3 regions of the Devosia litorisediminis genome follow, and region 2 is predicted to be linked to each of the others. Evidence: predicted binding sites of a transcription regulator. Region 2 holds the regulator's gene; each other region holds the start of a gene.
The links. The regulator PhoB, encoded in region 2, activates phosphate uptake and scavenging genes when phosphate is short. The targets are predictions, from matches to a motif close to TGTCATNNANCTGTCAT.
Positions count from the first base shown of each region.

Region 1: phnC (phosphonate ABC transporter ATP-binding protein) is a predicted target of PhoB. The motif match lies at 3,330-3,346, and genes of this name have one in related genera.
Region 3: KD146_RS03820 (esterase-like activity of phytase family protein) is a predicted target of PhoB. The motif match lies at 3,009-3,025, and genes of this name have one in related genera.

Region 1 covers NZ_JAGXTP010000001.1:2,314,263-2,324,601, reverse strand. Annotated here, with positions in the region: gene KD146_RS11040 (carbon-phosphorus lyase complex subunit) at 1-652, shown strand, start outside; gene KD146_RS11035 (alpha-D-ribose 1-methylphosphonate 5-phosphate C-P-lyase PhnJ) at 708-1,586, shown strand; gene phnK (phosphonate C-P lyase system protein PhnK) at 1,583-2,359, shown strand; gene phnL (phosphonate C-P lyase system protein PhnL) at 2,519-3,220, shown strand; gene phnC (phosphonate ABC transporter ATP-binding protein) at 3,412-4,242, shown strand; gene phnD (phosphonate ABC transporter substrate-binding protein) at 4,322-5,233, shown strand; gene phnE (phosphonate ABC transporter, permease protein PhnE) at 5,297-6,268, shown strand; gene phnE (phosphonate ABC transporter, permease protein PhnE) at 6,278-7,621, shown strand; gene KD146_RS11000 (bifunctional diguanylate cyclase/phosphodiesterase) at 7,759-10,194, shown strand.
Region 2 covers NZ_JAGXTP010000001.1:576,296-586,634, forward strand. Annotated here, with positions in the region: gene KD146_RS02750 (YHYH protein) at 1-311, opposite strand, end outside; gene KD146_RS02755 (NAD(P)-dependent oxidoreductase) at 382-1,248, opposite strand; gene KD146_RS02760 (glutathione S-transferase family protein) at 1,248-1,934, opposite strand; gene KD146_RS02765 (LysR family transcriptional regulator) at 2,027-2,905, shown strand; gene KD146_RS02770 (MFS transporter) at 3,016-4,641, shown strand; gene phoB (phosphate regulon transcriptional regulator PhoB) at 4,766-5,467, opposite strand; gene phoU (phosphate signaling complex protein PhoU) at 5,568-6,269, opposite strand; gene pstB (phosphate ABC transporter ATP-binding protein PstB) at 6,344-7,126, opposite strand; gene pstA (phosphate ABC transporter permease PstA) at 7,201-8,565, opposite strand; gene pstC (phosphate ABC transporter permease subunit PstC) at 8,565-9,950, opposite strand; gene KD146_RS02800 (substrate-binding domain-containing protein) at 10,017-10,339, opposite strand, start outside.
Region 3 covers NZ_JAGXTP010000001.1:799,587-809,925, reverse strand. Annotated here, with positions in the region: gene KD146_RS03825 (AsmA family protein) at 1-638, opposite strand, end outside; gene KD146_RS03820 (esterase-like activity of phytase family protein) at 791-2,953, opposite strand; gene KD146_RS03815 (ATP-dependent helicase) at 3,154-5,499, shown strand; gene KD146_RS03810 (heavy metal-binding domain-containing protein) at 5,563-5,880, shown strand; gene KD146_RS03805 (putative quinol monooxygenase) at 5,877-6,167, opposite strand; gene KD146_RS03800 (50S ribosomal protein L11 methyltransferase) at 6,286-7,155, shown strand; gene KD146_RS18320 (hypothetical protein) at 7,319-7,450, opposite strand; gene KD146_RS18315 (hypothetical protein) at 7,570-7,704, opposite strand; gene KD146_RS03795 (aminopeptidase P family protein) at 7,833-9,653, shown strand; gene KD146_RS03790 (hypothetical protein) at 9,762-10,259, opposite strand.

The DNA.
Region 1 (10,339 bases), 1.7 Mb from region 2:
AACCCCTGTCGCCGCGCCGCGCGTTACCGACTTGCTGGGGCGCCAGGGGCTGATGGAGCCCGATGGCGAAACCGATCCGGATCGCCCGGTGGGCGATCTGACCCGCGAGCCGCTGGACTTCCCGCTCGACCGTGACTTGCGCCTGCAGGCTCTGGCGCGTGGCGATGAGGGTTTCCTGCTGGCACTGGCCTATTCCACCCAGCGCGGCTATGGCCGCAGCCATCCTTTCGTCGGCGAGATCCGCATCGGCGAGGTCGACGTCGAATTTGACGTTCCCGAGCTGGGTTTTGCCGTCAATCTGGGCCGCATCCGCGTCACCGAATGCCAGATGGTCAACCAGTTCAAGGGGTCGGCCAAGCTGCCGCCGCAGTTCACGCGCGGTTATGGCCTGGTATTCGGGCAGGCTGAACGCAAGGCCATGGCCATGTCGCTGGTGGATCGCGCGCTGCGGGCGCGTGAATTTGGCGAGGACATTGTCGCCCCTGCCCAGGACGAGGAATTCGTCATTGCCCATTCCGACAATGTGCAGGCCACCGGCTTCGTGGAACACCTCAAATTGCCGCACTATGTCGATTTCCAGGCCGAGCTCGACCTGATCCGCCGCATGCGGGCAGAACATGAAACGGCAGGGATCAGGGAGGCGGCAGAATGATGCCCGGTTTTCTGTGCCTGTGGCCCCACCCCCTCCCAACCTGGCAGGCTCACTCATGAACGCCGTCACGAGTTACAATTTCGCCTATCTCGATGAGCAGACCAAACGGATGATCCGTCGGGCCATCCTCAAGGCCATCGCCATTCCCGGTTATCAGGTGCCGTTTTCCAGCCGCGAAATGCCCATGCCGTATGGCTGGGGCACGGGCGGGGTGCAGGTGACCGCCTCGATCATCGGGCCCGATGATGTGCTCAAGGTCATCGATCAGGGCGCCGACGACACCACCAATGCGGTCTCGATCCGGGCTTTTTTTGCCAAGGTAGCGCAGGTCGCCACGACCACCCATACTGCGCAGGCCACCATCATCCAGACCCGCCACCGCATTCCCGAACGGGCACTGGGGCAGGGGCAGATCCTGGTCTATCAGGTGCCGATCCCCGAGCCGCTGCGCTTCCTTGAACCGCGCGAAACCGAGACGCGCAAGATGCACGCGCTGGAGGAATACGGGCTGATGCACGTCAAACTCTATGAGGACATAGCCCGGCACGGCCATATCGCCACCACCTATGCCTATCCGGTCAAAGTCGAGGGGCGCTATGTGATGGACCCCTCGCCAACCCCCAAATTCGACAACCCCAAAATGCACATGAGTGCCGCCCTGCAATTGTTCGGGGCAGGGCGTGAACACCGCATCTACGCCATTCCGCCTTTTACCGAAGTGGTCAGTCTGGACTTTGAAGACCATCCCTTCGAGGTGCAGCATTTCGAACAGCCCTGCGCGCTGTGTGGCGCCGAACAGGTCTATCTCGACGAGGTCATTCTCGATGACCATGGCGGGCACATGTATGTGTGCTCGGACACCGATAACTGCGAGGAACGCCGCGAAGCCGGGCATGTCGGCGCCCTGGGCGTGCAACAGGAGGCAGCCCAATGAGCGCCGAACCGCTTCTCAAGGTTGAGGGTCTGACCAAATATTACGGTAGCCGTCTGGGCTGTGCCGATGTCAGCTTCGCGCTCTGGCCCGGCGAAGTGCTGGCCATTGTCGGGGAATCCGGCTCGGGCAAGACCACACTGCTCAATTCGCTTTCGGCGACGCTCGAGCCCAGCGCGGGCCGGACGCTTTACCGCATGCGCGATGAGCAATGGCGCAATATCTACGATCTGAGCGAAGCCGAGCGCCGCTTTCTGGTGCGCACCGATTGGGGTTTTGTGCATCAGAACCCCGCCGATGGTCTGCGCATGACGGTGTCGGCTGGTGCCAATGTCGGCGAACGGCTGATGGCAGTGGGAGACCGGAACTACGGCCATATCCGCGCCACCGCGCTCGATTGGCTCGGTCGGGTGGAGATTGCCGCCGACCGTGTTGACGATCAGCCGCGATCCTTTTCTGGCGGCATGCGCCAGCGCCTGCAGATTGCCCGTAATCTGGTGACCGGGCCGCGCCTGGTGTTCATGGACGAGCCCACTGGCGGCCTTGATGTGTCGGTGCAGGCCCGCCTGCTCGATCTGCTGCGCGGACTGGTTGGGGAGTTGGGACTGGCGGCCATAGTGGTGACCCATGATCTGGCCGTCGCGCGTCTGCTCAGCCACCGCATGATGGTGATGAAGGACGGCCACGTCATCGAATCCGGTCTGACCGACCGGGTGCTGGATGATCCGCGCGAGCCCTATACCCAATTGCTCGTCTCCTCGATCTTGCAGGTGTGAGGATGAGATCCTCCACCCTCATTGCCTTCCCACAAGGGGGAGGGAAGCCTGTCCAGTGCGCGGACGACACTGTGCCACCGATCGTTGCCCCGTCTTCTCCCTCTCCCTTGTGGGGAGGGACCAAGGTGGGGGTTTCTTACACATCTGCGGAGCTATCCAATGACCGCCCTATCCGTGAAAAATCTGGCCAAGACCTTCACCATGCACCTGCGCGATGGCGTGGTGCTGCCGGTGGTCGACAATGTGACCTTCGACGTCCAGCCCGGCGAATGCGTCGTGCTGGGCGGACCATCGGGGGCCGGCAAGAGTTCGATCCTCAAAATGGTCTATGGCAATTATGGTGTTGATGCTGGCACCATCGTGTTGCGCCACCATGGTGAGCCGGTGGATCTGGCCAGTGCCGACCCGCGCACCGTGCTGACGCTCAGGCGCGATAGCATCGGCTATGTCAGCCAGTTCCTGCGCACCGTACCCCGCGTTTCCGCGCTCGACGTGGTGGCCGAACCGCTGGTTATTCGCGGCGTTGAACGCGAACGGGCGCAGGGACGGGCGCGCGACCTGCTGGCCCGGCTCAACCTGCCTGAACGGCTGTGGAGCCTGCCGCCAGCGACTTTTTCAGGCGGTGAGCAGCAGCGCGTCAATATTGCGCGCGGCTTCATCACCGCCCATCCGGTGCTGCTGCTCGATGAACCGACGGCCTCGCTCGACGCCACCAACAGGGCCGTTGTGGTGGCCATGATTGCCGAGAAAAAGGCGGCAGGTGTCGCCCAATTGGGCATCTTCCACGATGAGGAAGTGCGCGAGCAGGTCGCCGACCGCATTCTCGATGTGACTGCCTTTGCGCCCAGGATCGTTGCGTAGGCCCCTATTGCACACGATCAGGTAGAGCGGGCACTCAAAAGCGCTCCCTGGCATCGATCCCAGGGGCGTTTTTGCCCGTTCCGGGCTCCCAAATTGCGCTCTTGTGCATCGTCACGCAACCGTCACCCCAGTGTAATCCCAGCTTCACGTCGCCGCCCTAGGTCTGCCGCAGTTCAACAGCGAGGGCGCTGATGCTTACGATTTCAAATGTCTCGCGGCGCTTCGGCGACAAGCTTGCCGTCAGCGACGTGAATCTGGAAATCCCGCAGGGGCAGATGGTCGGCATTATCGGCCGTTCAGGCGCCGGCAAGTCGACCCTGCTGCGAATGATCAACCGGCTGACCAATGTGTCCGAGGGCGCCATCCGCTTTGATGGCGTCGAGGTCTCGGCGCTGCGCGGCAAGGCGCTGCGCAACTGGCAACGTGATTGCGCCATGATCTTTCAGCAGTTCAATCTGGTGCCACGTCTGGATGTGATCACCAATGTGATGCTGGGCCGGCTCAACCATCGCTCGACGCTGCTGTCGCTGTTGCAGATTTTTACCGAAGCTGAGCAGTTGCGGGCACTCCAGGCGCTCGAACGGCTCGACATCGCCCAGACTGCCACCCAGTGGGCCCAGACCCTGTCCGGTGGCCAGCAGCAGCGTGTGGCCATTGCTCGGGCGCTGATGCAGGCCCCGCGCATGATCCTGGCCGATGAGCCGATCGCGAGCCTGGACCCGCGCAATGCCAAGATCGTCATGGACAGCCTGCACGCCATCAATCGCGAGCAGGGCCTGACCGTGATTACCAATCTGCATACCCTGGATACTGCGCGCGCCTATTGCGGTCGCATCATCGGCATGGCGGCAGGCCGGGTGGTGTTTGACGGCACACCCGAGCAACTGACCACCGATGTGGCGCGCCAGCTCTACGGTGCCGAGGGGCTCGAAGACGCCTTCTCCGAAGCCATGACTTCCACCAGCATCGAGCCCGCCCGGCGGCCCACGGCCAAGCCCCGCGAACTGGCCGACGCCCTCTGAAATTCAAGCGTTCCGCGGCTGCACAACGGGCCCAGCCCGGCAGTCCGTCGACATCTTTGCGTCACCAAAGGAGACTTCCATGACCGCAATTCGTACCGTCCTGCTCGCCGGCATCGCGCTCGCTGGCGTCACTGCACCGACCTTCGCCCAGGAAATGGATGTAATCCGCATCGGCATCCTTGGCGGCGAAAACGAGACCGACCGTCTCGCCAACAACCAGTGCCTGATCGACCTGCTGCCAGAAGCGCTGGGCGTCAAGGAAGTCAAACTGTTCCCCGCAGCTGACTATGACGGTGTAATCCAGGGCCTGCTCGGCGGCACGCTCGATATCGCCGGTCTGGGTGCTTCAGGTTTTGCCAAGGTCTATCTGGCCGACCCCGAAGCCGTTGAGCCCTTCAACACCACCGTCCAGCTCGACGGCGCCATGGGCTATCACTCGATCCTGCTGGCCCGCAAGGATTCGGGCATCGACACCCTCGAAGCGGCCAAGGGCAAGACCCTGGGCTATGCCGATCCGGACTCCACCTCGGGCTATCTCATCCCGCTGGTGACCCTCCCCGAACAGACCGGCATGGCCAATGACGAGTATTTCTCGGCAACCTCGTTCAATGGTGGCCACGAGAACAACGTTCTCGCCCTGCTCGACCACAAGGTCGATGTGGCTGTGACCTGGACGTCGGGCGTTGGCGAATTCTCCGAAGGCTATAGCTCGGGCAATACCCGCTCGATGGCCGACAAGGGCATGCTGGACATGGAAGACGTGACCCAGCTCTGGCTCTCGCCGCTGATCCCCAATGGTCCCAATGTGATGCGCTCGGACCTGCCGCAGGCCATGAAGGACAAGATCGTCGCCTTCTACACCAATCTGCCCGAGACCAATTACGAGTGCTTCAGCGGCATCGAACGCGGCGACTACAAGGGCTATGCCCCCGTCGACGCCGATTTCTACAAGCCGATCATCGACGCTCGCAAGGCAACCATCGGCGGCTGATCGCCAATCCGATACCGGCAGGCGGCGTGATCACACGCCGCCGCCATTCTTTGAGGGCGATCCATGAGCGAGACCATCCTTCCCGGCAATCCGGCCCCGCTTTCCAGGGAACTGGGCGTGGTGCATGCGCACTACCGGTCCCTGCTGCGCACCAGACGGCTCTATACGCTGCTGGTCGGGGGCGCCTTGCTGGTGGTGCTGTCCGCTTCGCTCTGGTTTGCCAATGCGTCAAACGCTGGCGCCTTCTTCGACCGGCTGCCCTATTTCTTCGACTTCTTCATTCACTTTCAGCCCGACGAGGCGATGGAAATCGTGCGCGCGCTGTTCGATCTGCCTTCGCCGCTGGCCGATGGCTCGTTCAAGTACAATTACGAGGAAGGCCGGGTCTATCTGCTCGGCGATTTCTATCTGCCCGAATATTTCTACCAGATGCTGGTGACGATCAATATCGCGCTGGTCTCGACCATTTTCGGCGTCACTTTTGCCTTTGGCCTGTGCTTTCTGGCAGCCAGCAATGTGACCGGGTCACGCCCGATCCGGTTCGTGGTGCGGCGTTTTCTCGAAGTGCTGCGTGCTTTCCCCGAAATCGTCGTCGCCGGCATGCTGGTGGCCATCCTCTCGGTGGGCCCGATCGGTGCTATTGTTGCGGTCAGCCTGCATACGGTGGGTGCACTGGGCAAGCTGTTCTACGAAGTCACCGAGAATGCCGATGGCCGCGCCGATGAGGGGCTGCGCTCGGTGGGGGCCAACTGGTTCGAGCGCGTCCGCTTCGCCTTCGTGCCCCAGGTCATGCCGAACTTCGTCTCCTATGCCTTGCTGCGCGCCGAAATCAATGTGCGCGCCTCCACCATTATCGGCGCGGTGGGCGGCGGCGGCATTGGCGAGGTGTTCCGGCTCTCGATTGGCCGCGATCATGCCGCCAAGACCTACGCCATCATCATCCTGCTGTTTGCCACCATTATCGGCATCGACGCGATCTCCGGCGCGTTGCGCAAGCGTCTGGTCGGCCCGTCTGCTTTCCAGTTCGGCGGTTGAGGAAAACACATGTCCAGCATGCAAATGACCGCCAGTGAGGCTCTTGCCCTCAAGGCCCGCCACGGCGCCGTGTTTCATCGTCCCCTGCAGCAGCGCCTGACCGTGCCGCTGGTGGCGCTGGGAACGGCGGCCTATCTGGTGTTCTGCTTCTTCTTCTTCGATATCTCGGGCGTGCTGGCCAATGCCCAATGGGCCCGCGCCAGCATCTATATTGCGGACTGGTATTCCTGGGAGGCCACGCCGCGCTTCCGCTTCAAGAATGACAGTGTCGAACTCGAATGGACCCGCTCGCTGCTGGGCGACAATCCCGATCCCGACTGGATCGAGCAGACCGGACCCAAAAGCTATGTGACAAGCTTTGGTAGCCCCGCCAATAGCGTCGAGATCAGCCCGACCGCCGTGGTCGCGGTGGTCGACGGCCAGCGCTATGACGTGCCCATTACCGATGATGGGGCGCTATTGCCCGTCGATGCACCCGCCGCCATGTCGCTCAAGGGAGGCCGGGTGACGGTCGACTACGGCTTTGTCGGGCAGGCCGAGATCCGCAATACCCAGGTCTATGTCCGTCATCGTTTTCTGGGCTGGCCCAATTTCTTCTTCGATACCAATTCGCATTTCTTTGGCATGACCGCCGCCGAGGTCTGGCGGGCGATCACCGTGGCGCCGCGCTTTGAGCCCGACATGCCCAATGTGCAATTGATGGCGGTCGAGTTTCTCTACAATGCCGAGTGGCAGCATCTTGATGTCTATGACAAGCTGCTCCAGACCATCGTCATGGCCTTTGTCGGCACGCTGTTCGCCGCATTGCTGGCCTTTCCCCTTTCCTTCATTGCCGCGCGCAACATCACCGCCAATCGCCCCGGCAACTGGCTGATGAAACGGGCCTTTGACTTCCTGCGCTCGGTGGACATGCTGATCTGGGCACTGTTCTTCGTGCGTGGCTTTGGCCCGGGGCCCATTCCGGGTATCGCGGCCATTTTCTTCACCGACACCGGCACGCTGGGCAAGACCAATACCGAGGCGCTCGAAAACATCGACGATCGCCAGCGCGAAGGCGTCAAATCCGTCGGTGCATCGGGCATGGCGGTGCACCGCTATGGTGTGGTGCCCCAGGTGCTGCCGGTCTTTGTCAGTCAGGCGCTATATTTCTGGGAGAGCAATACCCGCTCGGCCACCATTATCGGCGCTGTAGGGGCAGGGGGTATCGGGCTCAAACTGATCGAGGCCATGCGCACCAATCAGGATTGGGAGAACGTTGCCTATATGGTCATCCTGATCCTGATCGTGGTGTTCATTTTCGACAATATTTCCAATGCGATCCGCTCGCGTCTGACCGGTCCGGCAGCGCATTGAGCGACATCCGGATGCGTCCATTCTTTTTATTCTTCGGCGGAAGGTAACATCTGGTTATCCCCGTCTTGTAACGTCAGCTTAAGTGCGGGTCTTTAAGGTAAGGGTGCTCTGGTAAAGGCGGCACCGTGTTTTCTTCAATGAATTCTCTCTTTCCCGCTCATGATCCCCGCCTTCTGGCCTGGGCCGCTGTGGTTTGCCTGGTCGCCGCCTATGGCAGCACCAATTTGCTGCGGAAGTCCCAGCGCCACACCGGCGTCGCACAGGCCATCTGGATCAGTGTCGCCAGCGTCTTGATAGGGCTGGGCATCTGGGCGACCCACTTTATCGGCGCGCTGGCCTGGAACCCAGGCTTCGCCATCAGCTTCACGCCGGGGGCGATTGATCTGTCGCTGCTCGTTGCCGTTCTGATCAGCGGCGCTGGCGTCGCGCTGGCAACGCGCGGTGACGGCATCGGCATTCGGTTCCTGGGCGGCGCCGTGGTGGGTCTCGCCATGGCCTCCATTCAGATATTTGGCCGCGCTGGCACGGTGATCGGCGGTACGATCGGCTGGAACCTGCCATTACTCACGGTGGTGGTCATCGTCGGCATGGCGCTGGCAGGGCTGGCCTTTGTGGTGGCGATGCGGCGCCATATCACGGCCGGCGCCCTGTTGCTGGGCGTCGCGACCTACGGCATGAATTTCGGCGCCATGGCGGCCGCAGATTTCTCCAACTGTTCGGCGCTGCCAGCCATCGGCAAGATCACCAGCGAAATGATGTCAGTCGGCGTCACGGTAATCTCCCTGATCGCCTTGACCATCACCTTTGCCAGCATGGTGCTCGAAGAGGCCGATCGTCGCCGCGCCGAAACCGAGCGTCAGCGCCAATTGGCGGACGCCGAACAGATCACGGAAGTGACCACGCTGTTCGAACTGGCGACCACCCATATGGCGCAGGGCCTGTGCCTGTTCGGCCGCGATGGCCATCTGGAGTTTCACAATAACCGGATCTCGAACCTGTTCGGCGATCGCATTGGCGACCATGATCTGATCGGTATGCATTTCCGCGATCTGGCGCTGGCACTGCAGGGCACTTCCCGGCCGGTTGCCGACGCCCCCCGCGAAGAGGCCGAGCACCGCATTGACGGCATCATCAGCAAGATTATCAGCGGCGAAACCTGTGATTACATGCGCACCATGAATGACGGGCGCATTATCCGTTTTCAGCATAGCCCGATTGTCGATGGCGGCTGGGTAACCACGATTGACGACGTGACCTCCGAGCAGCGCTCGCAGGCCCAGGTTGCCCATCTGGCCTATCATGATCCACTCACCAGCCTGCTCAACCGCGCGGCGTTCAATGAGCGCGTCGACGCCGCCGTCTCCATCGCCAGCGAGACGGATGTGAACTTCGCCGTGGTGGCTATTGATCTGGACCGGTTCAAGGAAATCAATGACAGCTATGGTCATCTGGTGGGTGATCAGGTTCTCAAGGCCCTCGGCACGCGGCTGAGCACAGGCCTGAAGGAAGGCGAGACAATCGCCCGACTGGGCGGGGACGAGTTTGCCGCGCTTAAGATGTTCACCTCGATCGAAAGCCTGCGCGAGTTTCTGGACCGCATCGAAAGCGCGCTGTTTGCCCGTATTGTCACCGACCAGGTCACCGTGAGCACGGCGGGCAGCATTGGCGTGGCCGTCTTCCCCGATGATGGCGGCGACCGCTCGCGCCTGCTCAACAATGCCGATCTGGCGATGTATCGCGCCAAGGCCGAGTTTGACCGGCGTCTTTGCTATTACGAACACGACATGGACGAATATGCCCGTGAGCGCCGTGCCATGAGCAAGGACCTGTGGCTTGCGGTCGAGAATAACGGCTTTCACCTGGCCTATCAGGTGCAGAAATCCGTCGAGAGCGATGAGATCACCGGTTATGAGGTCCTGCTGCGCTGGAACCGGCCGGGACACGGTCTGGTGCCGCCCATGGACTTCATTCCCATTGCCGAAGAAAGCGGCGCGATCACCGCGATAGGCGCCTGGGTCCTGCGTACCGCCTGCTATGCTGCTGCAGCCTGGCCCGAAAAATACAAGATCGCGGTCAATATCTCAGCCGTGCAACTCGGCCAGATGGAACTGGTCACCACGGTGCGCGATGTCCTGCTCCAGACCGGGCTGGCCGCATCGCGGCTGGAACTGGAAGTCACCGAAACCTCGATCATCGCCGACAAGCAGCGGGCGCTGCATATCCTGCGCCAGATCAAGGCCATGGGGGTGTCGGTTGCCATCGACGATTTCGGCACCGGCTATTCCTCGCTCGACACGCTGCGCAGCTTCCCCTTCGACAAGATCAAGATCGACCGTTCCTTCATGGCCGATGTCGACAATAATGATCAGTCAAAGGCGATTGTCCGGGCAATTCTGGCGCTCGGCAAAAGCCTGTCGGTCCCGGTTCTGGCTGAAGGCGTGGAGACCAGCAGTCAACTTGATGTGCTGCGCGCGGAAGGCTGCAACGAGGCGCAGGGCTATTTCCTGGGGCGGCCTGGCGACATCCTGTGGACCAGCAGTGTCACGCCCTTGCTGCGCAAAATGCGGCTCTAGCGCCACATGCCAGTGGCTCTGCAACGGGAGCAGAGCATGGGCAAACATGCCGGAACCGCCATCTGGTGAGAATTCAGAAACCTTGTTGCGTAACATCAGTTTAAGCCGCGCGGACTAGATTTGCGGCAATTGCGGCGCCAAGTGG
Region 2 (10,339 bases):
TGCGTGCTGAAACGTGTGGCGAAGCGGCCCGTAGCGTTAAAATCGTGGTTGGGCACGGCATTGGAGGCGATGGTGCAGGTGGTTTCGTTAGCCATGATCTCGATGGCAGCGTCGAAGGTCTGTCTATTCTGTATGTCGGTGGCCTGTGCCGAATAGGTATTGGCGTAACCCAGACAATTGGCCGATCGCTCGGTCAAGAGCGCATTGGTGATCTCTTCATGCCCCGACGCACTTCCCATGCCTGTTGTCAGGGTCAGCATCGCCAGTACTGCGACGGCGCCGCGACAGGCAAGGGGCTGAGTTGTGCGCATGGGAGATCTCCTGATTGAGTCAGTCTGGATGCCACCAAGGCGCCTGGCAAGAGCGCCTTGGTGTGGGTACTCAGCCGTCGGGCAGGGTCTTGATGACGGCGGTCAGTTGTTCGTGGGCGAGGCCCTGCTGGATAGCGGCAGCGAAGCGGGCGCGGACCTGTTCGGATACCGGGGCGTGAGCAGGTCCACCGGCCGCGCTGACGGCATAGCCGAGGTCCTTTTCGACCAGTTCGACTGGAAAGAGCGGTGGTGTATCGCCCTTGAGCATGAGTTCGCCAGCGACGCGGGCTGCAGGAGAGCAGGCGGGGGTGGCGCCTATGATGGCAAGACAACTAGCCGCATCGAGGCCCTGGCGGGGCAGCATGCTGACCAGTTCGGCCATGACAGCAGTCTGGGTGGCGTAGAGCGTATTGACGGCAAGCTTTATGGCCATAGCAGCGCCGTCGGGACCGGCGGGGTGAATGGTGCCGCCCATGGCGGACAGAATTGGCTTTGCCCGCGCCAGAGCTTCATCGGTGCCGCCGGCAAAGAAAATGAGACTGCCCGCTTCGGCCTGAGGGCGCGAACCGGCCACAGGGGCGTCCATGAACTGCAGACCATGCCTGGTTGCCACATCTGCCAGATGGCGGAGGTGCTCAAGGCTGAGCGTAGAGCACTCAATGGCCAGCGCAGACTTGTCCATGCCGGCAAAGACGCCGGTTTGAGGATCTGTCCACACTTGCGCCGAGGCTGCGTCGTCGCGCAACATGGTGAGCACAAATTCCGCGCCCCGAGCAGCGTCGTGTGGGGTGGCCGAAATATTGGCACCCTTTTCGGCCAAAGGCGCGCAACGGGCAGCGGTCCTGTTCCAGACCGTGACCGCGTGCCCCGCGTCGAGGAGGTTCGCGGCCATGCGCGTGCCCATGGCGCCAAGGCCAAGAAAAGCAATATTGGCCATCAAAGTGCCTCCGCATAATTCTGCGGGAACAAGGCGCGCATGGTGTCCTCATCGAAAGCCTGTTTGACACTGAGATGATCACCAGCGTGCCGAGCTCTGTCGGCGGCTGGGCGCGCGTTGATGGTTGCGCACCAGCGGGTCAAGGCGGGCCAACGATGCCCGCCATCTTCCCCATATACCAAGCCATTACGCACGGCAAAATCGACCCAACCCCAGGCCGCCATGTCAGCGATTGTGTAGTCAGACCCGGCTAGCCACGGGGTCAGTGTCAGGTGCTTGTCCAGCACGGAGAAATGGCGTTCCAGTTCGCGCGCGTAGCGGTTGGTGGCGTAAGCGCTGTCGGTGTGAATGTTGAGGAAATGAAATGCCTGACCACAAAACGGGCCCAGGCCCGACGCGACAAACATCAGCCAGGAGAGCATTTGGGGGCGTGACCTGGCGTCGCCGTTGAACTGCTCCGCCCGGTCAGCCAGCCAGAGCAGTATGGCCGTTGAATCAAAGATGACCACGTCACCCTCAATAATGGCCGGGACTTTGCCATTGGGGTTGATGCGGCGAAACTCGGGTGTGTGCTGGGCGCCATCCCAGATGTCGGTGGCGACCACCTCATAGGGGTGTGCGAGTTCTTCGAGGAGCAGGGCGACTTTCGTCGGGTTTGGTGTGTTGTGATAAAATAGCTTGAGCATGTGAACCTCCTTGCAAGGTAGGTCACATTGATGGATTATTCCGCTGACAAGCTGTAGGTGGGTATTTCTGCTATGACTTATCTGGTTTTCAGATGAATGACCGACTGCTGGCGTTGCGCGTGTTCTGCCGCGTCGCCCGTCTGGGAAGCTTTTCGCAGGCGGGTCGTGCTTTGAATCTGTCGCAGTCATCGACATCGCGGATCGTGTCGGAACTGGAGCGTGAGCTGGGCGTGACGCTACTAACGCGCACGACGCGGGCGGTTGCGTTGACTGAAGCGGGTGCCGACTATCTGGAACGGGCAGAGCGCATCCTGGATGCGATGGAGGAGGCCGACCATGCTGTGCGGGGCGATGGGCGGCTGACCGGGCGGCTGCGTATCGGACTGTCGAGCAGCTTTGGTCTGCGCAAGGTGGTGCCGAGACTGGCTGAATTCATGGCGCGCCATGAAACACTGACAGTAGATCTGGCTGTTTCGGACAGCCATCAGGACCTGGTCAGCGAGGGGATCGACATTGCGTTTCGCCTGGGCGCGCTGGTCGACAGCACTACGCTGGTTCGCAAACTGGGCGAGACGCCGCGCATTCTGGCGGCCTCGCCGGACTATCTTGCGTCCCGTCCGACGATTGTCACGCCGCATGATCTGGCAGCGCATGAATTGATCGTGGGGCCGGGCGTCGTGCCGCAGGAGCTGAACTTTCAGTGCGGTGGCGAGAGAATAACCATCCGTGCTTCGGGCCGTACGACCTGCATCGCCAATGAAGGCGCGACTGCCGCGGCACGAGCCGGGCTGGGGATAACCGTATCCTCTATCTGGGGTGTTGAGGCCGAGATCGCGAGCGGACAACTGGTGCAGGTGCTGGCGGGATGGCACGTGGGCAATGTCGCGCTGCATGCGGTGTTTCCTCCCGGGCGCCAACCCAGACCGGCGGCACGAGCGCTTGCCGATCTGTTCGTCGGGCAGCGCCTCTAGGGTTGTATTGGAGTGAGTCAGACACCCACGCCTGGTGACGTGATGTGCTTGTCAAACAAGCGTGGCTGGCTCAAGACAGGGGGTCTTCGTTCTGCTGCTGAGGAGCCAAAATGCCCGATAGACCGTCCATGCTGGCGCCGTTTCGGCATGAGACGTTCCGCCTGCTGTGGATTGCCACGCTGATGAGCAATCTGGGTGGGCTGGTGCAGTCGGTGGGTGCCGGCTGGATGATGACCACGCTGACGGACAGCCACAATATGGTGGCGCTGGTGCAGGCCTCAACGACACTGCCGATCATGATCTTTTCGATCGCTGCGGGGGCACTGGCGGACAATTTTGACCGGCGCATCGTGATGATCATTGCCCAGAGTGGGATGGCAGTGGTCTCGCTGCTGCTGGCAGTTCTCGCCTTTATGGGGCTGATGAGCCCATGGCTGCTGCTGGGGCTGACCTTTCTGATCGGGGCTGGGACAGCGTTGTTCAATCCCTCCTGGCAGGCCTCGATGGGCGATATCGTGCCGCGCAGCGATCTGGCGGGCGCGGTAACGCTGAATGCCATGGGTTTCAATATGATGCGCAGCATCGGCCCGGCGGTGGGCGGGCTGATCGTGGCGCTGGCGGGGGCGGCGGCGGCGTTCGCACTCAATGCCGTGACCTATGTGCCGCTGATCTTCTCGTTGCTGCGCTGGAAGCCGGAGCGGCCGCCGAACCGGTTGCCGCGCGAGGATTTCGGTAGCGCCATTCTGGCAGGCATTCGTTACGTGTCGCTGTCGCCCAACTTAACCACAGTGCTGTTTCGCAGCTTTTTGTTTGGTCTGTCTGCCATCGTCGTGCTGGCGCTGCTGCCATCAGTGGCGGACGAATATGTCGGCGGCGGTGCGCTGGTCTATGGCACGCTGCTGGGCAGTTTCGGGGTAGGGGCGATTGGGGGGGCGTTCATCAATGGCCGGGTGCGCGAGCGCTATAGCAATGAGTGGATCGTGCGGTTTGCCTGTGTCGGCTTCGCGTTGAGTTGCGTGGGGCTTGGGTTCAGCCGTGATGTATTTCTCAGCCATATCGTGCTGCTGCCAGCGGGTGCCTGCTGGGTGCTGACGATGAGCCTGTTCAATGTATCGATACAGCTGTCATCGCCGCGCTGGGTGGTTGGGCGTGCCCTGTCGCTGTATCAGACGGCAACATTTGGCGGCATGGCAATGGGCAGCTGGCTGTGGGGCATCAACGCTGATGCGGTGGGGTTGGACTGGTCACTGGCGACGGCGGCGCTGGTTCTACTGGTCTGCGCGCTGGTGGGGTTCAGGCTGCCGCTGCCACAGTTTGAATCGCGCGACCTCAATCCGCTCAACACCTTTAACGAGCCGGTGCTGCGGCTGGATCTGACGCCACGCAGCGGGCCAATCATGGTGATGGTGGATTATCGTATAGCCCAAGAGGACATCCCGCAGTTTCTGGCGCTGATGACCGAGCGGCGCAAGGTGCGGTTGCGGGACGGGGCGCGGCAATGGGCGCTACTGCGTGATCTCGAGTTGCCCGATCTTTGGGTCGAGAGTTACCACGTGCCGACCTGGGTAGATTATGTGCGGCACAATCTGCGGCGCACCAAGGCGGATGCGGAGAACTTTCAAGCACTGCGGACTTTGCATCAGGGCGATGCGCCGCCGCGCGTGCACCGGATGATCGAGCGGCAGACGGTGCCACTGGATGACGAGACGCCGTTGCGGGGCACGCCGGAAGTCTAGGAATCTAGGCAACAAATCGACACCCCTCGGGTTTGACCTGAGGGGATCGTGCTTGCGGGCAAAGGGATAGTGTAGAGCCCTCGGGTCAGGCCCGAGGGCGACGCGCAGTGGCTGGCTGCCTGCTTCAAGCGACCTGGGCGAAGCGTTCGTCGAAGGCGTAGCCGGCCCCGCGCACGGTGCGGATGGGGTCGGTTTCGCGGCCACGATTGATGGCGCGGCGGAGGCGGCCGATATGGACGTCCACGGTGCGTTCATCGACATAGACGTCGTTGCCCCAGACGCCGTCGAGCAATTGCTCGCGTGAATAGACCCGGCCGGGATGGCGCATCAGATATTCAAGCAGGCGGTATTCGGTGGGCCCCAGATGCACGTCGCGCGCGGCGCGGCGGACACGATGGGTGGTGCGGTCGAGTTCGAGATCGCCAACCTTGAGGGCGGCCGTGACCAGATTAGGGTTGGCGCGGCGCAGCAGGGCATGGATGCGGGCGACCAGTTCGGGGACCGAGAAGGGTTTGACCACGTAGTCATCGGCGCCGGTGGCCAGACCGCGGACGCGCTCTTCTTCCTCACCGCGGGCGGTGAGCATGATGATCGGGACGCGGGCGGTTTCCTCACGGGCGCGCAGGCGGCGGCACAGCTCGATGCCTGAGATTTCGGGCAGCATCCAATCGAGCAGGATCAAATCGGGCAGCTTGTCCTGAATGGCGTGGGTGGCTTCGTCACCGGTTTCAGCGGTGACGACGCGAAAGCCTTCGGCCTCAAGATTGTAGCGCAGCAGGATGGCGATATCGCCTTCGTCTTCGACTACGAGGATGGTGGCGGGCATTGCTTGCTCCGGTCGTTCTTGCACCACGCCTGGGTGCGAGTGGCTCCACCCTTCAGCCTCCCCCATCAAGGGGAGGTGCAGTGCGGTGGATATATCTGGATCAGGCCTTGATCTGGGTGCGCTGCAGTTCCTCGACATCGCTCGAGAGCTGCTTGCCGGTCTGCAGGTAATAGGCACGTTCAGCAATATTGGTGGCGTGGTCGCCGATGCGTTCCAGGCTCTTGGCGCAGAACAGCAGATGGGTGCAGGGCGTGATGTTGCGTGGATCTTCCATCATGTAGGTGAGCAGTTCGCGGAACAGCGAGGTGTACATGGCGTCCACCTCGTCATCGCGGTTGCACACCTGAATGGCGCCTTCGGCATCGCGGCTGGAGTAGGCGTCCAGCGATTCCTTGATCTGGCGCAGCACCAGTGCGGTCATGTTGCGCACGCCATTGTAGAAGGTGGGCTGCAGGTTCAGCCCCTCGATCTTGAGCGAGCGGCGGGCAAGCTGCTTGGCCATGTCGCCGACGCGTTCAAGATCGGAAGCAACGTGAATGGCCGTGATGATGGAGCGCAGATCGGACGCCATGGGCTGGCGGCGGGCGATCATGGAAACGGCCATATCGTCGATCTTGCGCTGCATGTCGTCAATGCGCTGATCGGCGATGATGGTCAGATCGGCCAGTTCGCGATCGAGCTTGAGCAGGGCCTTGGTGCCGTTTTCGATGGCGACTTCGACCTGGCCACCCATCTCGGCGATGGTCTGGGCGAGGGCGACAAGTTCGTCATTGTAGGAAGAGACGATATGTTCGGGGGCCATGGTGTTCCTCTGGACCTGTGACGTGGCGCGACCGGCCCGCAAAAACCGGACGCCAGAGCGGGTGGGGCGCCGGACTAGCCGATGCGGCCCATGATGTAGTCCTGGGTCTGTTTGTGGACCGGGTTGGTGAAGATGTCTTCGGTGACGCCTTCCTCAATCAGGTTGCCCAGGTGGAAGAAAGCCGTGCGCTGGCTGACGCGGGCGGCCTGCTGCATGGAGTGGGTGACGATCACAATGGTGTAGTTTTCACGCAATTCATCGATCAGCTCTTCGATGATGGCGGTGGCGATGGGATCAAGTGCCGAGCAGGGCTCGTCCATCAGGATCACTTCAGGGCCAACCGCAATGGCGCGGGCGATGCACAGGCGCTGCTGCTGACCACCGGACAGGCCGGTGCCTGGCTCATTGAGGCGATCCTTGACCTCTTCGAACAGGCCCGCCTTGCGCAGGGACGACACCACGATTTCATCAAGGTCGGTCTTGGATTTGGCGATGCCGTGGATCTTGGGACCGTAGGCGACGTTCTCATAAATCGATTTGGGGAACGGGTTGGGCTTCTGGAAAACCATGCCGACGCGGGCGCGCAGTTCCACGACGTCCAGATTGGGATCGTAAATATCGTCGCCATCAAGCTTGATGGTGCCGCCGACGCGGGCCCCCTCAATGGTGTCGTTCATGCGGTTGATGCAGCGCAGAAAGGTCGACTTGCCGCAGCCCGATGGGCCGATGAAGGAGGTGACGGCACGATCGGGGATATCGATCGAGATACCGTGCAGGGCCTGTTTGGCGCCGTAGTGGACCGTCACATCGCGGGCGGTGAGACGGATGGGGCGCTCGAGGGCATCGGTGGGGTTCATGGTGCTGTTCACTGATTGCTGAGTCATCTTAACCTTGCCGGCGACCATATCCATTTGTGCGTTCTCCAGTTCGGTCATGCGCGACGCTCGAGGCGCGTGCGCAGGAAGATTGCGACTGCGTTGAGAAGGATCATCATGCCGAGCAGCACCATAATGGCAGCAGAGGTGCGCGCTTCAAAGAAGTTCCGGTTTTCATTGCCCTGCCAGAGGAAGATCTGCACCGGCAGTGCGGTGGCCTGATCCATCGGTGAGCCGGGAATAGAGGCGACGAAGGCGTTCATTCCGATCAGCAGCAGGGGCGCGGTTTCGCCGAGCGCCTGCGCCACGCCAATGATGGTGGCGGTCAGGATGGAGGGGAAGGTGACCGGCAGCACGTGATGGAACACCATCTGGGTTCTGGAGGCCCCAAGACCGAGCGCGGCCTGACGCAAGGCTGGCGAGACCGCCTGCAAGGCTGCGCGGGTAGCAATGATGATCGTGGGCAGGGTCATCAGGGTGAGCACCAGGCCACCCACAAGCGGCGCTGACAGGGGCAGGTGGAAGTAGTTGATGAACACTGCGGCGCCGAGCAGACCGAAGACAATGGAAGGCACCGCGGCCAGATTGTTGATATTGACCTCGATGAGATCGGTGAGCCGCGACTTGGGCGCGAACTCTTCGAGATAGATGGCGCTGGCGACACCGATGGGCACAGCCAGGCAGATCACCACCAACATCATGTAGAGCGAGCCCATAAAGGCACCCGCCAGACCGGCTGAGGCGGGCGCAGCGCGGCTGTCGACATTGGTGAACAGGCCCCAGGCAAAATCCTGGGTGATGGCGCCATTGTCGACCAGAATGTCGACGAGATCGCGGACCGGTGCAGAAAGCTGCTGGCGCGCATCGGGCAGGTCGCGATCGATATTGCCCTTGACCCAGTTATCGACATTGGCCGAGGCGAGCAGACTGAAATCCTTTGACTGACCCAGCAGGCTCGGATCAGCCACGAATGCCTCGCGCACGACGTGGCGCGCATTGGTTTCGGGGATGGTCAGGATGTCCTTGCTGGATATCTCAAAGCCCGCCGGCGCGGCTTCGGTCATGGCGGCTGCAATGACCTTGTTCCAGTTCAGCATGGCGACATTGCGCTGCCATTTGAGCAGGACAGCATTGTAGTCGGCATCGGACTGGCCGGCTTCCTGAACGGGTTCTGGATCGACCTTGATGATGGCGGGATCAAACGTGACCGTGAGATGCAGCGATGCCTGATGGAAGGCGGGAATGCCCTTGCGCATCACATCGGTGAACAGCAGGGCCACAAAGCCCAGCGCCGCGCAAATGGCGACAATGCCCAGGACCCGGAAGATCTGTTCGTTGAGATGACGACGGCGCAGACCGGCGCGGATCAGCTTGGTGCGTTCGCTGGCCTGCTTGCGGCCGGGAGCCTGTTGATCGGTCATTATTCGTACTGCTCCCGGAAGCGGCGGACGATGTAGAGCGCCACGATATTGAGAAGAAGGGTCATGACGAAAAGGGTCAGACCCAGTGCGAAGGCGACCAGCGATTGCGGGCCGGCAAAATCGGTGTCGCCGGTGAGCTGGTTGACGATGGACACGGTGATGGTCGAGATCGGCTCAAGCGGGGTGCCGCGCAGGACCGGGCTGTTGCCAGCGGCAAGTACCACGATCATGGTTTCGCCAATGGCGCGGCTGACTGCCAGCAGGAAGGCGCCGACAATGCCGGGCAGGGCAGCGGGCAACAGCACGTTGCGAATGGTTTCGGACTGGGTAGCCCCCAGACCATAGGAGCCATCGCGCATGGCCAGCGGCACCTGGTTGAGGATGTCGTCGCTGAGCGAGGAAATGAAGGGAATAATCATGATCCCCATGACCAGACCGGCGGTCAGGGCACTGGTGGCCGAGATATCCAGCCCCACCATATCACCAAGGCCGGCCAGAAACGGGCCAACCGTGACCAGAGCGAAGAAGCCATAGACGATGGTGGGGATGCCGGCGAGAATTTCGATGACCGGCTTGATGATGGCGCGCATGCGGCGCGGTGCATATTGCGAGAGATAGATTGCCGTCATCAGCCCGATGGGAACAGCCACCAATGAGGCGATGGTGGCGACCCACAGCGTGCCGGTGAGCAGGGGCAGCAGGCCATAGGAGCCATAATCGAGCGTCTCGGTGGTCGAGAATTTAGGATTCCAGACCGTACCGAAGAAGTAGTCGACCGGATTGATGAAGGAGAAAAACCGGATCGCCTCGGTGAGCAGGGAGACCACGATGCCCACAGTGGTCATGATGGCCACGGCCGAGCAGAACATCAGCAGGCCGGTGACCACCACTTCCACAGTATTGCGGGCGCGCAGGCGGGCATTGATGCGGGCGCGGGCGACCAGCAGGGCGACAATGGCGGTACCCGCAGCGGCAGCGACTATGGCCAGGAAGGTGATGAACTGGAAAGAGCGCAGTGCGTCGGCAGCGCTTTGTTCGTAGGGCGCAATGTCGCCAGCCACGCCATAGTCGGAGGCGAGTGCACCAATGCGCTGAACGGCGGCGTTCAGGCCACTCTGATCAAAGCCGGCCAGAATGTCGGTGGGGAGCTGGGAGATGATGTAGGCGCGGGTGATGCCCTGTCCCAGCCAGGCCCACAGGCCCAGAATTATCAGCGCGGGGACAAGGGTCCAGATCGCGACCAGAGCGCCATGATATTGCGGACGGGAGTGAACCTTGACGCCGTTGATGGGCGCTGTCGCCAGAGCGCGGCTTTTGGACCAGCCGGTCTGATAGGCAAGGCCAAGCAGGACGAGGAGAAGGCCGGCGATAATCAGCGAATTCATTGGCGCTCTCCATGCCGTTGGAAAGAGGTGGGCCGCACCAGAAGGTGCGGCCCGGATCGGGTGGTCTTACATACCGGCTTCGAAAGCAGCCAGCACTTCAGCGGTCTTTTCTTCTGGCTGCGGGATCAGGCCAGCGGCTTCAAGGGTGCCGCCATTGCCCGAGATCGCATCGGAGAGGAAGAACTGAACATATTCCTCGATGCCGGGGATGACGCCGATGTGCTGACCCTTGACGTAGAAGAACAGCGGACGCGACACAGGATACTCACCAGCGGCAACGCTTTCGAGCGATGGGGTGACGCCATCAACGGTCGCAACCTTAAGGGTGTCGCGGTTCTGTTCGTAGAAGGACAGGCCAAACACGCCGACCGTGTCGGGGTTGGAGGTCA
Region 3 (10,339 bases), 220 kb from region 2:
GCTGCGTCGAGCTGCGATGAATTGAGCCGGAAGGTGTAGCGTTCGCTGCGAAACACCCCACTACCCTGGAACTGGAACGGCCCCGAAAAGCTCGACAGGCGCAGATCCCCGTCAACGTCATCGGCGACAAAGTTCTGATCGGCCCGGCGGTCCATCAGCCGGATCGTGCCATCGACAATGCTGGCTTGGCCAAGGGCAACACCGCCACCGGCCGTATTGACGTTGACGCCGCTGCCGAACAGCCCGTTTTCATCAATGCTGAAATCAATGACCGGGCCGCGCAGCACCAATCGCGTCAGATCGTAATTGTCGCGCAGAAAATCCATCAGCGAGAATTCGGCTTCGACGCTGTCGACTGTGGCTGCAGGCTCCTCGGGCGAACCCACCAGCACATCGGTAAAGCTCAGCCGGGGCTGCGGCAGCAGGGCAAAGGCGATATCACCGCGGATGGTCACGGGCGTACCCAGCACCCCGGTCGCCAGCTCTTCCATGCGGGTGCGATAATCTCCCCACTGGATCAGATATGGCGCGATGAACGCGCCACCGAGCACGATGATCGCCAGCATGCCAACAACGATGTAGATGCGGTTCAGCACAGCGCGTGGGTCATCCGAATTAATGCGCCAGAGTGTAGGCAAGACAAGCGCCCGCGCAACCCCGACACTGCGTTGAATACACGCCAGAATCCCCACTCTTGAATGCCAGGCCAACAATTATGGCCTGCATGCGCCGAAACGACGATCGGCCAGCCCCGCAGGACTGGCCGACCGCAACATATCCGCGATGCGTGCTAGAGCGCGCCGATGGACCAGAACATAGTCTCGCCGGAGCTGTCGTCCACGCCGTCATTATCGGTGATCACAAAGCCATTGCCGGCCGCGTCGATGGCAAAGCTCTCGACCTTGTCCAGCACGTAGCCGTTGCCTGCCTTCAGATCCGGCACGAAGTCACGCACCAACTCCTTGCTGACCACCGGCAATTCGCCGCCCAGTGGCGCCGCGACCATTTCGGCCAGTGATACGCGATACAATGCCTTGTGCTGGGCCTTGGCGCCGATCTGGTTGTCGCGCTCGACGATATAGACGAACTCGCCGTGCGCCACGATTTCCGACAGCCCGTTCCAGCTGCCATCAGCCGGGGTCTCCAGCGGATAGTGAACGGCACCCCATTCGCCCGAAGCCGGCTTGTAACTGACCAGCTTGACCATGCCTGGGGCATCATCCTGCCATTCGCGCTGCATGGCGATCCACAGGGTCATGTCATCGCCGCGACCAGTGCTGGTGATGCCTTCGGCGCCAAAGCGGATCTCCTGGGCCAGCAGTTCAGCGGGAAAGGCGACCTCCTCTTTGATCTCGCCATCGGCGTCGACATGATAAAGCGCGTGTGGGATCAAACGGTCCGTGCGCCCTTCCGAAGCCAGCCAAAATCCGCCCTCGCCGTCCAAGGCAATACCTTCAAGATCCAGCTTCTGGGCGGTCTCGCCACCACGCGTCACAAGGGTCTTGCCGGTAATGCGGGCCGGCATGGCGGTCGCATCGATGGCGTAGATCGCCGGCGCAGCACTGACAAAGCTGTCGCTGACGGCATAGAGCATGCCCGGTTTTTCGGCGTCGGCGACGGCGCCAGAAATAGCCGACCAGCCAATGGGCAGTCCCTCGGCGTCCAGATCGGCGATCAACTGCGGATACTGGGCTACGCCTTCGGCCAGTTCATACACCATCACATGAGAGCCTACGCCGCCCTCTTCGCGCAGATCAACCTCATTGGCGGTCGCCAGCAGATTGCGCTGCGGAATGGCCACCAGCCCCTCGGGTGAAATCCCCGATGGCAGCACCTGCACGAATTCAGGCGCGGCGCCCGTATCCCTATAAACAGCGATCAGCGAAGAGCGTTCTTCGGTAACGAAGATATAGGTGTTCTCGCCAAAGCGGCCGACCTCCAGTCCTTCTGGCTCAACGCCCTTCTTACCGGCGCGCTTGTCAGGGTAGTGGCCGACGCGCGCCGCATAGTGTTCAAGGTCAGCGCCGCTATCGAACAGTACCTCGCCGGCACGATTGAGGATGGAGAAGCCGCGGCTGCCGCCATTCCAGTCGCCTTCATTGGCAATCACGAACCGGTCGTTATCAAGCCACTGCACCGCGTCGGGCTCGCGCGGCAGGTCAGTCGCCGAGCCAGTGAAAGCGTATGCGCCGTCAGCCTTGGTATCGATGCGATCCAGGCTCACCGTGCCAGCGGAGAAATGCGCTGTGACCGCGCCCGTCTGGCCGTCGATGATGACGATGGCGTTGTTTTCCTGCATCGTCAGAACGATTTCGTCATTGTCGTTGAAGTCGACAAATTCTGGCTCGGGGTCTTCCCCGCCAATCTCGGCCAACCCCGTAACCTCTACCTTGGTCACGGTTTTGGCGGCGATATCGAACATCACGACAAAACCGGCGGGCATCTGCGGCAGACCGCCATCGCCGAGATCCTCGTCACGCTCATTCTCAATGGCCACGGCGATCAGCGTGCCGGCGGCGTTGTGCGCCACGGAATCCGGTTGTCCGCCCAGATCATATTCGGCCTCGACCGACTGGCTGGCGATATCAACCACCACGAGCTTGCCCGAAGGCATGGTGTAGCTTTCCGACGTATTGACGCCGACATAGGCCTTGTCGCCGACAATGGTCACTGAAGTGGGCTCGCCATCCAGCGCCATGAAGCCAGCAGGCTTGGGCGCCTTGGCGTCGGTGATATCGACAAAGCCAATGCCGCCAGCGGGGCTGTCCGAATAGATCAGCATCATGCCGTCATCGGTGGCCGCGATGATTTCCGAGGAGGTTACCGCAGCATCCGGCGCGTTCTGCGCCACGGCAAAGCTGGCAATGCGGTTAAAGGTTTCGGCAGCACCGGCATTGGCCGTCGTGGCAAGCAGCATGGCCGTCAGACCGACCAGTATTTTGGATCTAGACATCGATAATCCCCCGTTGAGTTCAACGGGTGCCTTAAGCAGGACACGCTACAGTCCCATGACGCTCGCATGACGGATCAGTGACGCCGCCGCGTTCTATACATTGTGGTCCCCCATCCCTATATTCGCAGGAGAACAAATCAAGATTCGTCAACGCCGCGCTGCTGCGCCCACAACGGCGCGCAGTGTTGGAAAGGCTATTAATGTCTGGTGCAGACCACCCCCTCGCCCGCCCCGCTGCCGGTGCTATTACCAGCCAGTTCAAGAGCCAGCAGCCGGTCGACTACCTGCAGGGCCTCAACGAGGAACAGCGTGACGCCGTCGAGAGCATTGACGGCCCGCTTCTGGTGCTGGCCGGTGCCGGTACGGGCAAGACCCGCGTACTGACCACCCGCATTGCCCACATCATCAATACCAACCGCGCCTGGCCCTCCCAGATCCTGTCGGTGACCTTTACCAACAAGGCCGCCCGGGAGATGAAGGAGCGCATCGAAAAGCTGGTCCCGCGTCTCGACGCCATGCCCTGGATGGGCACGTTCCACTCCATCGGTGCTCGTATCCTGCGAGGCCATGCCGGTCTGGTGGGCCTGACCAGTTCCTTCACCATCCTTGATACCGATGACCAGATCCGGCTGATCAAGCAATTGCTGGCTGTTGAGGGCATCGACGAGAAGCGTTGGCCTGCCAAGCTCTTCGCCTCGATGATGGATGGCTGGAAGAACAAGGGTCTGCTGCCCAAGGACGTATCCTCGGCCGATAGCGGCTCTTATGCCAATGGTATGGGCGGCAAGCTCTATTACGACTATCAGGCCCGACTGAAATCCCTCAACGCCGCCGATTTCGGCGACCTGCTGCTCGAATGCATTCGCCTGTTCCGGGAAAACCCGGACGTGCTGGCCGAATATCACCGCAAATTCAAATACATGCTGGTGGACGAATACCAGGACAGCAATGTCGCTCAATATCTCTGGCTGCGACTGCTGGCCCAGGGCAAGCCCGCCCCCGAAGCTAATATCTGCGTGGTCGGTGACGATGATCAGTCCATCTATGGCTGGCGCGGCGCCGAGGTCGACAACATATTGCGCTTCGAGAAGGACTTTCCGGGCGCCAAGGTGATCAAGCTCGAGCGCAATTACCGCTCCACCGCCAACATCCTCAAGGCCGCCTCCAGCATCATCGCCTTCAACGAAGGCCGTCTGGGCAAGACGCTGCAGACCGATGTGGCCGAAAAAGGCGAACCGGTCGCCATCACCCAGGTCTGGGATTCCGAAGAGGAAGCCCGCGCGATCGGTGAAGAGATCGAGCAATATCAGCGCGCCGGTGAGCCGCTCAACTCTGTGGCAATCCTGGTGCGCGCCAGCTTCCAGATGCGCGAGTTCGAAGAGCGCTTCATCACCCTCGGCCTCAATTATCGCGTGATTGGCGGACCGCGCTTTTACGAGCGCAAGGAAATCCGCGACGCCCTGGCCTATCTGCGCCTTGTGGCCCAGCCCGCCGACGATCTTGCCTTTGAGCGCATCATCAATGTGCCCAAGCGCGGCATTGGCGATGCCACCCTCAAAATGCTCATGGAGACGGCCAGACTGCAGGATCTGCCGCTGCTGTCCGCCACGCGGTCGCTGCTCGAAACCGAAGAGCTCAAGCCCAAGCAGCGCACCACCCTACGCAGCCTGATTGGCCAATTCGACGATTGGGCCTTCCGCGCCCAGACACTGAAGCCCTTCGAGATGATCGAGCAGATCCTTGAGGAAAGCGGCTATACCGACATGCTCAGCGCCGACAAATCGGTGGAGTCCGAAGGTCGCAAGGAAAACCTCAAGGAACTCAGCCGCGCCATGGAGGAGTTTGAAACCTTGGGCGGCTTCCTCGAACACATCTCGTTGGTCATGGACCGCGACAGTGCTGACGCGGCCGATGCCGTCACCATCATGACTCTGCATGGCGCCAAGGGATTGGAGTTCAACACGGTTTTCCTGCCCGGCTGGGAAGAAGGCACATTCCCCAGCCAGCGCACCATGGATGAATCCGGCCGTGCCGGGCTCGAAGAAGAACGCCGTCTGGCTTATGTCGGCATTACCCGCGGTCGCAAGCGCGTGCGCATTTCCGCCGCCCAGAACCGTCGCATCCATGGCCTCTGGCAGTCCGCCATTCCGTCCCGCTTTCTTGATGAACTGCCCGCCGACGCCGTGGAGGTCACCGATACCGGTTCCTCCTATGGCGGCTATGGCTATGGCGGTGGAGGCGGTGCCGCCAGCCGCTTCAACAAGACCGACCCGTTCGAGAGCGTCTATGAAACGCCCGGCTGGCAGCGCGCCCGCGCCCAGCAGTCCAGTCGCAAGAGCGCCGGGCCCATGACCATTGACGGCGATCTGGTCGCCCGCTCGGTCGATATCGGCAACGACAAATCCGCCTTCGCCTTTGGCGAGCGTGTCTTCCACCTCAAATTCGGCTACGGCGCCATCGCCGGCATCGAAGGCAACAAGCTGACCATCGACTTCGAAAAAGCCGGCCGCAAGAAGGTCTTGGAGAGTTTTGTTACCAAGGGGTGAGCCGCCCGCCTTGGGTTCACACTATATGCATTGGACGTTGTACGAGCCCTAAGGAGCCCCGCCATGATCATCTCCACTACACCCACTCTCGAAGGCCGCCCGATCCGCGACTATCTTGGCATTGTCACCGGCGAGGTCATTGTCGGCGCCAATATCTTCAAGGACCTGTTCGCCAATATCCGCGACATCGTCGGTGGCCGCGCTGGCGCCTATGAATCCACCCTGCGCGATGCGCGGCGGCAGGCCTTTGCCGAACTCGAAGCTGAAGCGCTTCGCCTGGGCGCTGATGCCGTGGTGGCCGTTGATATCGACTATGAAGTGGTCGGCCAGGGTGGCTCGATGCTGATGGTGTCGGTCTCGGGCACCGCCGTGCAGCTCTAGAGCCCGCTGCCACCCAATGGCTCGGTCTCGATAAATTCGGCGAAGCCGGCAATGATCGGCTTTGCCTTGGCAATGGTCGCCTGCACATGAGGCAATTGCAGCGAGTCGGTGTGCGCCTGCTTGCTGTCCCACACCTCGGTAATCCAGATGCCATCCTCGCTCTTGGGATCGCGGGCGATGACATAGCTGCGACAGCCGGGCATGGGCGCATGTCCCTCCAGCATGATTGCCAGCAGCGCCTCGCGTTCCCCCGGTGCGGCCAGCATCCTGCCCATCAATCCATACATCGCCGACTCCCGTGTGCGTTCTGATTAAAACTAGCACGAGACATGCACATTGGGGACAACTCGGATTGACGCCCGTGGGCCGATGGCGCAACAAGGCACAAACCAAGGGAATATTGCCATGTCCGTCGATCAGCTCTCCGCCCCGCTCACCAAGGATCAGGCCTATGCACTGGTCGATGCGGTCATGGAACGGGATGATCTGGCACTGACGGCCTCGGCCCACGAGAATGAAGAGACCGGCGAATGGTTCTTCGAGGCCACCTGCGATAGCCCGCCCGACCTTGAATCATTTGTTGAACTGGCGCGCCAGACCCTTGGTGGCAAAGTTGATTTTTCTGTTTCGCCAATTGATCCGGATTTCAACTGGGTAGCCAAATCACTTGAGGGTCTGGCTCCGGTCAGCGCCGGCGGGTTCTATGTTTATGGCAGCCATGAAACCGGCCCGGTCCCCGGCGGCCTGACAGCGATGAAAATCGATGCGGCACAGGCCTTTGGTACCGGTCACCACGAAACCACAACCGGCTGCCTTGAAGCCATCAACATGCTGCTCAAGCGCAAGAAGCCGCGCCACATGATCGATGTTGGCACCGGCACGGGCGTGCTCGCCATCGCCTTGGCCAAGCGCACCAAGAGCCCGGTGATCGCCAGCGATATCGACCCCATTTCGGTGACCACCACCATCGCCAATGCCGAGCAGAACGGCGTGGGCAAGCTGATCATCGCGGTGGAAGCCACCGGCATGACCAACCCGACCATCGCCCAGAACGGCCCCTATGATCTGATCGTAGCCAATATTCTGGCCGGTCCGCTCATGGCGCTGGCACCCTCGGTTGGCCGGGCGGCCCAGAAGGGCGCAACCATTATCCTGTCGGGCATCTTGCAGCATCAGGCGCGCGGCGTGATCAACGCCTATGCCCGCCAGGGCATGACCCTGACCCAGAAATTGCAGCGCAAGGAATGGACCACGCTGATGCTGGAAATGAAGTAGCGGCGCCACCGCATCGGTGAGCGCAGTTGGCACGAACTGGTGCACACACTGCGCACATCGAGCGGCGCCGCATGCGCCAAAGTGCGACACTATCCAGACAAAGCAAAATCCCCGAAGCAGGCTCCGGGGATCGTCAGATCGTCAGCAGTAAACTGCAGCGGCCTTACGGGCGCTTGGTGAATGCGCCGATCAGCTGGTGCTGCATGCGATAGCTGACCTGGCGGCTCGTTTCGCGACCACGGGCATCGATAACCGAACCCAGTGTCTTGCGAAAATCGTTCTTGCTCTCAGTCATCGTCATCTCCATGCACTTTGACGCGGTCTTTTGCCGTCGTCGCAGTCTATCTAGGCCAACCCGAAGCGTTCAGTTAGGCCCAAATTGGCACAGCACCCCTGCAAGGCGTGCAGGCCTGATTAACGCTTGGTGAATTCGTCTTTGCCCAGGCCCAGATCACGCTGGTAGCGCGCAACATAACGCTGTGCGGAACGTTCGCGGCTGGCAACCATGGCTTCGACGGTGCGGACGAAGAAATTCTTCTCGTTGCTCATATTTGCTCTCCTGTGTTCTGACACTAAGTTAGGCTTTCCTGCGCGATTTGCTATGCCCTGATCGCTCAAGCCAGCCATGACCGGAGCGCACTCCGCTATTGGATACTCCCGCCCCAAGGACCTTCTTGATGACCGCCTCCAGCTTTCCGCCCGCCGTGTTTCAGAGCTTTGAGGAAAAGGTGGACCCCGCCAATGTCGCCCCCCGGCTGGATGCCCTGCGCGCCGCCATGACCAAGGCCGGGGTGGACGCCTTCCTGATTCCGCGTGCCGACGCCCATCGCGGCGAGTCGGTCCCCGCTGGCGACGCACGGCTGGCCTATGTCACCGGCTTCACCGGCTCGGCCGGCATGGCCATTGTCGGCCCCGACAAGGCGGGACTGTTCGTTGATAGCCGCTATACCCTGCAGGCCCCGGCCCAGACCGATACCGACAAGGTGGACATCCACGAATGGCTCGGCGCGGGCTATTCCCCGGATCTGTCCAGCTATGTGCCCAAGGGCGGGACGCTGGCCTATGACCCCTGGCTGCACACGCCCGGCGAGGTGCGCAGTCTGAGCGAACAGCTGGGCGAGCATTGCACCATCGTGCCTCACGCCAATCTGGTCGACGCGATCTGGAGCGACCGCCCCGGCGCGCCGGTCAGCCCGATCGAATTTCTCGGACACAACCGGGCCGGCCAAAGCGCTGGTGAAAAGATCATTGCCATTCAGGCCAGCCTTGGAACCGACAAGGCTGACGCCGGCGTGCTGACCCTGCCCGAGTCGATCTGCTGGCTGCTCAACATGCGCGGGCGCGATGTGCCGAACACGCCCTTCGTGCTCGGCTTTGCCATTGTGCCACGCAGCGGGCAGCCAACGCTTTATCTCGATGCCGCCAAGATCACCAATGACCTCAGAACGACGCTGAAGGGCGTGGCCCACATTGCCACGACCGACACGCTGACCCGTGATCTGGCCGGTTTGGGCAGTGCGGGCAAGACCGTATTGATCGACCCCAGCACCGCCCCGGCCGCTATTGCAACCACGCTGCGCGAGGCTGGCGCCAAGCTGCTCGAAAAGCGCGATCCGGTGTTGCTGCCCAAGGCGGTCAAGAACGATGCTGAACTGGCCGGCATGCGCGAAGCCCATACTCTGGACGGCGTGGCGCTGGCCAAGTTCCTGGCCTGGTTCGACGCCACCGCGCCCAAGGGCGGGCTGACCGAGATCAGCATTGTCACCGCGCTCGAAGCATTCCGGCGTGAAGAGGAAACCTGCGTCGATGCCAGCTTCGACACCATTTCGGGCGCCGGCCCCAATGGCGCCATCGTGCATTACCGGGTGACCACCAAGACCGACCGCACGCTCAAGCCCGGGGAGATCATGCTGGTCGATAGCGGGGCGCAATACCTCTCGGGCACCACAGACATCACCCGCACGCTCTCGACGGGACCCACCACGCCCGAACAGCGCGACCGCTTCACCCGCGTGCTCAAGGGCATGATCGCCATCACCCAGGCCCGCTTCCCCAAGGGCACCAGCGGCGCTCAGCTCGATATTCTGGCCCGCCAGTTTCTCTGGCAGGATGGCGTCACCTACAATCACGGCACCGGCCACGGCGTCGGCGCCTATCTGGGCGTGCATGAGGGACCCATCGGCATCGCCTCGCGCTACCCCACTCCACTGGCGGCCGGCAATGTGCTTTCCAACGAGCCCGGCTATTACAAGGCCGGTGAATATGGCATCCGCATCGAGAACCTGATCATCGTGCAGGACAGCAGCTTTGCCGGGTTTTACGACTTCGAGACCCTGACCCTGGCCCCCATCGACCGGCGCCTGATCGAGGTAACGCTGCTCAGCCCGGCCGAGCGCGACTGGCTCAACGCCTATCACCAGCGGGTGTTCGAAGAGATCGGCCCCAAGGTCGATGCGACGGTGCGCAACTGGCTGCAGACGGCGACCGCAGCGCTTTAGCGGCTGGGTGTCACCTCGCTATCAAAGAATGACAGTCACCCTCCCGGCCTTTCCCCTGATGGGGGAGGCCGGGAGGGGTGTCGCAACCGCAAAGAAAACTCCGCCCGCTCAGAACCCTAGCGGATCATAGGTCAGCGCCCAGCTGAGCAGCCAGTTCTCGTCGCTGCCCAGGGCCGCTACATCATCGACTTTCCAGCCGCCATCCTCGCGCACCGTGGCGATGCTGAGCAGTCGGGGGTGATCGAAATTGTGGTAGCTGACACTGACCACGGCGCGGTCGCCAATCATCAATGGCTCGCCAATGGTCAGATCAAACAGCAGCGCGCTGACATCAGGCAGAAAGGGATTGAACATCTCGGCCGGCTTGAACTCGGCGCCGGAAATCGCCGCATCATTGGCGAACATCCTGTTTTCCAGCGCCTGATCGAACACCGATTGCAGCCGGCGCGAATAATAGGCTGTCGGCTCGCTGGCCAGCGCGCCCGGCTGATACTCGGCGTAGATCGCCGCCACCAGCGCCTTGGGGTCGTCAAACCGGTCCGCGGCTGTCGCTGGCAGCACCATGGCCAGTCCCGCCGCAATCATCACCAATAGCCCTGTACGCATGCATGCTCTCCCTGTGTCCCGCCATATGGGTAGTGACGGCACACGGCACAACTGTGATCACGCCATGACCAAAAGGCGGC